One region of the Brevibacillus sp. YAE8 genome, then DNA from elsewhere that is predicted to be linked to it. Evidence: a T-box and tRNA genes for the amino acid it is inferred to sense, from the RefSeq annotation. Region 1 holds a T-box; the other regions hold tRNA genes.

What was found. A T-box is a leader RNA that pairs with one kind of tRNA and senses whether it is charged. The one in region 1 lies ahead of serS (serine--tRNA ligase), so its partner is inferred to be a tRNA-Ser.
Region 2: it encodes a tRNA-Ser, which carries the amino acid that the T-box ahead of serS (serine--tRNA ligase) is inferred to sense. The anticodon was not compared.
Region 3: it encodes a tRNA-Ser, which carries the amino acid that the T-box ahead of serS (serine--tRNA ligase) is inferred to sense. The anticodon was not compared.

The regions. Positions count from the first base shown of each region.
Region 1 covers NZ_BAAIYG010000043.1:6,051-8,319, reverse strand. The annotation lists gene serS (serine--tRNA ligase) at 93-1,373, opposite strand; T-box leader at 1,426-1,647, opposite strand; gene pdxT (pyridoxal 5'-phosphate synthase glutaminase subunit PdxT) at 1,784-2,269, opposite strand, start outside.
Region 2 covers NZ_BAAIYG010000017.1:86,657-88,925, forward strand. The annotation lists gene AC27IT_RS18580 (hypothetical protein) at 469-1,158, opposite strand; tRNA gene AC27IT_RS18585 (tRNA-Ser) at 1,336-1,424, opposite strand; gene AC27IT_RS18590 (pseudouridine synthase) at 1,585-2,269, shown strand, end outside.
Region 3 covers NZ_BAAIYG010000003.1:465,593-467,861, reverse strand. The annotation lists gene AC27IT_RS07795 (aldehyde dehydrogenase family protein) at 1-797, shown strand, start outside; tRNA gene AC27IT_RS07790 (tRNA-Ser) at 876-964, shown strand; gene AC27IT_RS07785 (acyl-CoA synthetase) at 1,320-2,269, shown strand, end outside.

The sequences.
Region 1 (2,269 bases):
TCTCGCCTTTTCGCCGCCCAAAAAGAAAGCAGCCTCTGATCCAAACAAAGATCAAAGGCTGCTGTGCTTATTTATGGGGTTCTTCCCCCCGCTTATTTCGGCTCGATTTTTGCTACTCCGCCCATGTACGGACGCAGCACTTCCGGAATGGTGATGCTTCCGTCCGCTTCCTGGTAGTTTTCCAAAATCGCCGCTACTGTACGGCCGATGGCGAGGCCCGAGCCGTTCAGTGTATGCACGAATTCCGGCTTCGATTTGGTGTCGCGGCGGAAACGAATATTGGCGCGGCGAGCCTGGAAGTCTTCGAAGTTCGAGCAAGACGAGATTTCGCGGTACGTATTCGAGCTTGGAATCCATACCTCCAGATCGAATTTCTTCGCTGCCGTAAATCCGAGGTCGCCCGTGCACATGCTCATGACACGGTACGGAAGTCCAAGCAGTTGCAGTACCTTCTCTGCGTTTTTCACCAGCTTATCCAGCTCATCATACGAATCTTCCGGTTTGACGAATTTCACCAACTCCACTTTGTTGAATTGGTGCTGGCGAATCAGCCCGCGTGTATCGCGACCAGCCGATCCCGCTTCCGAACGGAAACAAGCGCTGAAAGCAGCATAGTATCGCGGCAAATCTGCTCCATCCATAATTTCATCCCGGTGCATGTTGGTGACAGGCACCTCTGCGGTAGGAATCAGGAAGTAGTCTGGTCCCTCCAGCTTGAAAGCATCTTCCTCAAACTTCGGCAACTGTCCGGTTCCGGTCATGCTTGCGCGGTTTACGATGTATGGCGGGATGACTTCCTCGTATCCGTGCTCGGTGGCATGCAGGTCCATCATGAAGTTCATCAATGCGCGCTCCAGGCGAGCTCCCAGTCCTTTGTAAAAGACAAAGCGGCTTCCGGTTACTTTTGCAGCCGTCTCAAAATCGAGAATCCCTGCCTGGCTGGCCAGCTCCCAATGCGGTTTGGTCTCGAAGCCAAAGCTGCGCGGCTCGCCCCACGTCCATGCCACCACGTTGTCGTCTTCAGAAGTCCCAATCGGCGTGCTTTCGTGCGGCAGGTTTGGCAAGCTCAGCAAAATGAATTCCAACTGCTCATCCAGCTTGCGCAGCTCTTCGTCCAGCTTCTTGATGCGTTCGTTTACTTCTTTCATTTCCGCGATCAGGTGGTCGGCATTCTCTTTGTTCCGCTTCATGACTGCTACTTGCTCAGACACGGTATTCCGTTTATTTTTCAGCGCCTCTGCTTCCTGAATCACTTGGCGGCGTTTTTCATCGACCTCTGCAAATTGATCCAGAGCGGAAATATCTTCATTGCGATGCGCCAAACGGCGTTTTACTTCCTCCAAATCTTGCCGCAGTACTTTTACGTCCAACATGTTCGAATCCCTCCGAATCCATAATAAAAATGCAAAAAACACCCGTCCCCTAATAAGGGACGAGTGTTGTGTACCCGCGTTGCCACCCTCGTTGATACATGCCCAACCCTGGCGCATCTATCCACTCCATCCGTCATAACGGGACGGTTCCGGGCAAAGTTCATTCCTTTGCCACTCCGAGATGGATTCCCTCACATACCGGATCGGTTCGCACCTACCACCGACTCTCTACACCAGGTTGATGTGAAGTACTTGTTCTCATCATCGCATTCTCATTCATACATACTTCTATTGTTAACTGTACTACAGGTTCTATACGTATGTAAAGGGCGCTCCGCCATCATCTTGTACCAAAAAGAAAAGACCGGCATTTTGTCAATGCCGATCTTTTCATGCAAGCTTGGCTTTTATTAGCTTCTGTATTCTTTCACCATGTCGAGGAAGTATTTGTGCAGTCTTGCATCTTCCGTCAATTCCGGGTGAAAGGCGGCCGCCAGATAGTGGCCTTCTCGTGCTACCACGATCTTTTCTTCGTACTTGGCCAGCACTTCTGCGTTTTCTCCGACTTCCATAATATATGGCGCCCGGATGAACACTGCCGGGTAATCTGCACCCACACCAGCCACAGGCATTGTCACCTCGAAGCTCTCCTTTTGGCGGCCAAACGCGTTGCGCTCCACCTTGATAGCCATCAGCCCGAGATGGCAATCATCTTGCCCCTCGATCTGTTTGGCCAAAAGAATCGCGCCTGCACAAGTGCCGAAGATCGGCTTTCCTGCTTTTCCGAACTCTTGGAGCGCCTCCATGAATCCGTACTTGTGCATCAGCTTGCTGATCGTCGTGCTTTCTCCGCCTGGGAGAACCAATCCGTCCAGCTCGTCCAGTTCTTCCACCTT
Region 2 (2,269 bases), on a different contig from region 1:
CTGGCGGCTGTCACGAATCCGTCCATTCCGGCATTTTGTTGATTTGTCTGCGGAGGAAACGGATGTGTACGTGGTAGACAAACAGTTTGCGTGAACGTATGTGCGGACGCATGAGGCGGGATGGTGTGGGCCTTATTTTTGCAGGAGGTGAGGAAACAAAAAAGACAGCTTTCGTTCACTGTCCTTTTGACATTCATTTGATGCTGGATTTGTTCGGCAATAAGTAAAACAAAAATATGCCCTCGACAATGGAGAACAAGTCATTGTAATAATAATTAGGGAATCGGGTTTGATGCTGTTTATTAAGCTTTTCCGTTACATATAATCTGGAGTTGTCGGAAAAGACAATGGTTGCTCGTTGGGCGAATATCGAGCTTCGCATGCCTGTGCCGTCCGTGTCATGTATAAATTGTATCGCATGTCCAAAAGTCTTTTTCAAAACCTCCAAATTTGTGGCAGGGTTGCCGATCATAAATCACCAATCTCTTTAAGAAGGGATTTCCATTCCTTTCCTTCCCTCGCCCAAATCCAATCCTCGGAGTCATCCGGATTTCCTTTTTCGCTTACGACCTCTTGATATGGCTTCGCATAGCGTTTTTCAAAGTAATTTATCGTCTCTACTATGAAGCGGATACGACTTAAATTCCCGCCATGAGAAGGAGAAGACAATTCCCCCATTTTCTCTTTTTGTTCATAGATTTCAACTATTTCACGAACCGGGATTCTTTCTTCTGTCGGTGAGATCCACAACGTATTTTCACATATTCGCGCTTGCTTGTTTCTCCGGGAGCGCTCTACTCCAATAAAGCGGCCAGCGTAAATCCAGTTATTAATCGTCGTAATGCTCACTCCGAAAAATTTCGCTAGCTGCCCTGTTGAATATGTTCTTCCAAACTCTTCTTCTTGTGCAACATGCATCAAAATCGAACCAAGCTTTTGCAGTTCTTTCTGTAATTCGGCATGCATTTCTTGATTAGGATATTGCTCGAGAATTTTCTTCACTTCACTCTGAAGCTCGCTTGACAGGGAAGTTGTTTTTCTAATGACATTGAATAACACCTTAAAAGTCGCTTCGGCCTTTTCCGGATCACTCCCTACCTCAGCAATGACCCGCTCAAATGTTTTACGCTCGGCCTCACTTATGGCCATATACCTCACCTCACTCACCTCCTATTCTATCCAAACTGCAAGTCAACTACAAGATAAACTGCAACATAACTGCAACCTTCTATTTTCAATATAGTCAGGTGTTCACGCAAATATCCCAGCATTTCCTTCGGCTTTTTTGCAACAAAAAATGACCCAACGGATTTATCCGTTGAGCCACTTTGTAAGCGGAGAGAGTGGGATTCGAACCCACGCACGCCTCACGACGCCTAACGCATTTCGAGTGCGTCCCCTTATGACCACTTGGGTATCTCTCCATATTTGTTTGTCAGAAACATCACTAACTATAGCAAATCCGAGAAAAAAGTGCAAGAGCTAACTTCTGTGCTTCCCCTTGATTTGCTCGCCGCATTAGGCCAAACTAATAACAACACCTAGTATGGGGATTTTTGACCAGAAGAAAAGCGAGGAACATACATGAAACGAGAACGTTTGGACAAGGTGCTGGCAAATATGGCGTTCGGCACACGCAAGGAAGTGAAGGCGCTGGTGAAGCAAGGACTGGTCGTCGTGGACGGCGTGGTCGCGACCGATCCGGGCATGCACGTCATTGCCGAAGAGCAGGATATCACCGTAGACGGGGAGCCGCTCAACTTCAAGCGCTGGGTTTACGTCCTGTTAAACAAACCCCCTGGGGTAGTTTCCGCGACCGAAGACAATGTGCATCAAACCGTAGTCGACCTGCTTCCTTATGAATGGGCGGTCAAGGTGCACCCGGTAGGCAGGCTGGACATCGACACAGAAGGGCTGCTGCTTTTGACCAACGACGGCCAGCTTTCACACAGCCTGCTGTCCCCGAAAAAGAAAGTGGACAAGGAGTATTTTGCCCGCATCGACGGCCCGGTCACAGAGCGGCATGTACAAGAGTTCGCCAAAGGGGTGGAACTGGAGGATTTCACCACGCTGCCTGCAAAGCTGGAGATTTTGTCTTCGGGAGAAACTTCCGAGGTACGCGTGACGATTATGGAAGGAAAGTTCCACCAGGTAAAACGGATGTTTGCCGCCTTCGGTCTGCATGTCACCTACCTCCAACGCATCCGCATGGGCCCGCTCCACCTCGACCCGGCACTCGCTCCCGGTGAATACCGCGAGCTGACCGAGG
Region 3 (2,269 bases), on a different contig from region 1:
CCGTCGTGGGCGAAAAGCTGGTGACAGACCCAAGAGTTCGCGCCTTGAGCTTTACGGGAAGCCCGGCGGTCGGGATCGACATTCGCAACCGCGCTGGCCTGAAAAAAGTGATTTTGGAGCTGGGGGCCAACGCTGCGGTCATCGTCGATACCGACGCGCAACTGGACGAGGTGGTGCCGCGCTGCCTGTTTGGCGCGTTTGCTTATTCCGGCCAAGTCTGCACGTCCGTCCAGCGCATTTACGTCGCAGAGGGCCTGTACGACGAGTTTGTCAGCCGCTTTGTGGCGCAGACGAAGGCGCTCTGCGGCGGCGACTCGCTCGATGAGCACGCTGACTTTTCCGCAATGATTCACCCGCGGCAGACCGAGCGTGTGCTGGAGTGGATTGGCGAGGCGCTGCAACAGGGAGCACGGCTTGCCTGTTGCGGCGAAGTGGTGGAGCGGATGCTGTTGCCGACCGTTTTGACCCATGTGCCGCATACGGCCAAAATCTGTTGCGAGGAAGTGCTTGGGCCTGTCGTGCTCATCAACCCGGTAGCGTCCCTGCAAGAAGCGATCCGCCTGGTCAATGACTCGCGCTACGGTCTGCAGGCAGGCGTGTACACGAACAACCTGAGGGCTGCGCTGGAAGCGGCAGATGAGCTGCGGGTTGGAGGCGTCATCATCAACGACATTCCCACCTTCCGGGCCGATCATATGCCGTATGGAGGCGTCAAGGAAAGCGGCTTGGGAAGAGAAGGCGTCAAATACGCCACAGACGAGCTGAGCGAGCTGAAGCTCGTGGTGGTCAAGCGCTGAGACAGCCAGCGGCAGTCGGTCTGGAGGCGCTTGCAAGCGCGCTTGGCGCTATGCTATAGTTAAATCAGTCAGCAACGCGGAGGGATACCGAAGTGGTCATAACGGGGCGGTCTTGAAAACCGTTAGAGTGCAAGCTCACGCGGGTTCGAATCCTGCTCCCTCCGCCATCTTTTTTGCAAGCAGCCGATATAGGATGTACAGGACGAAGCGATCTCTTTTTTGCAGAAGAGGTCTTTTTCTTTTACAGCAGGAAAAGGTCAAGCTGCGGGCTTGGCAGCAACGAGACGGTCGCTGGGCAGGACAGCCGTTTTTTTCCTGAAAATCCAGAAGAACCAATATCGAAGCTTGGCGCGATATGATATATGCTGTACACAAGGACTCGATTGTTTCTTGGGGCCTGCGGCAGCTTCAATAATGCAGAGGGGGCTTCCGCTTTTTTTTAAGATAAAATATCAGAAAATAAACATTATATAGAAAATTAAGATATAATAAAAGGGAAACGAGGATGAGGGAGGTATCACGATGATCGAAGCCCAACGAGCCAGAAGAAATACGCTTGGTGACATCCTGCGAAGAAGCCGAATGCGTTACCCGGACAAGATTGCCTTACAGTTTGAGGAGGAAGTTCTTACATACAGCGAGCTGGATCAGCTTGTCAATCAGGCGGCGCACACCTTCCTCGCCAACGGTTTGCAAAAAGGCGAGAGAGTGGCGGTGCTGTCCCGAAACTCCATGGATTTTGTCATTCTCAACTTCGCGCTGGCCAAAGCGGGACTGATTATGGTGCCAATCAACTTCATGCTGAATACGAGCGATGTGGCGTTTATTTTGGGGCACGCGGAGGTGAGCGCCTGCTTTGTGGCACCGGAGTTTCTCGCCGTGGCGCAAGAGGCGATTGGACAGGCCGATCTTTCGCCCAAGCTGCTGTCGCTTGTCTCTAGACCCGCAAAGCCGGAAGGGGAGTGGGTGCCGTTTCGCACGTTGATTCAGGACGCGAGCACGGACGAGCCGGAGCAGGAGCTTTCCGACGACGATGTCGCCCACATTTTGTACACGAGCGGTACGGAGTCGCGGCCAAAAGGGGTCATGCTGACGCACGGCAGCATTTTGTCCGAGTACGTGAGCACGATTATTGATGGGAACATGTCCCACGACGACGTGGCGATCCACGCGCTCCCGTTGTTCCACAGCGCACAGTTGCATTGTTTTCTCGGTCCCTATATTTATCTCGGGGGCACGGGCATCATTTTGGAGCAGGCGACGCCTGGCCTGATGCTGGAGATGGTCGAGACGCATAAGGCGACACAGCTTTTTTGCCCGCCAACAGTTTGGATTGCCTTGCTGCGCTCTCCCGATTTTGCCTCCCGCAACCTGTCCTCGCTGCAAAAGTGCTACTACGGAGCGGCGATCATGCCGGTGGAGGTGCTGAAGGAGCTGGGGACACGCTTGCCGAACGCACAGTTCTACAACTT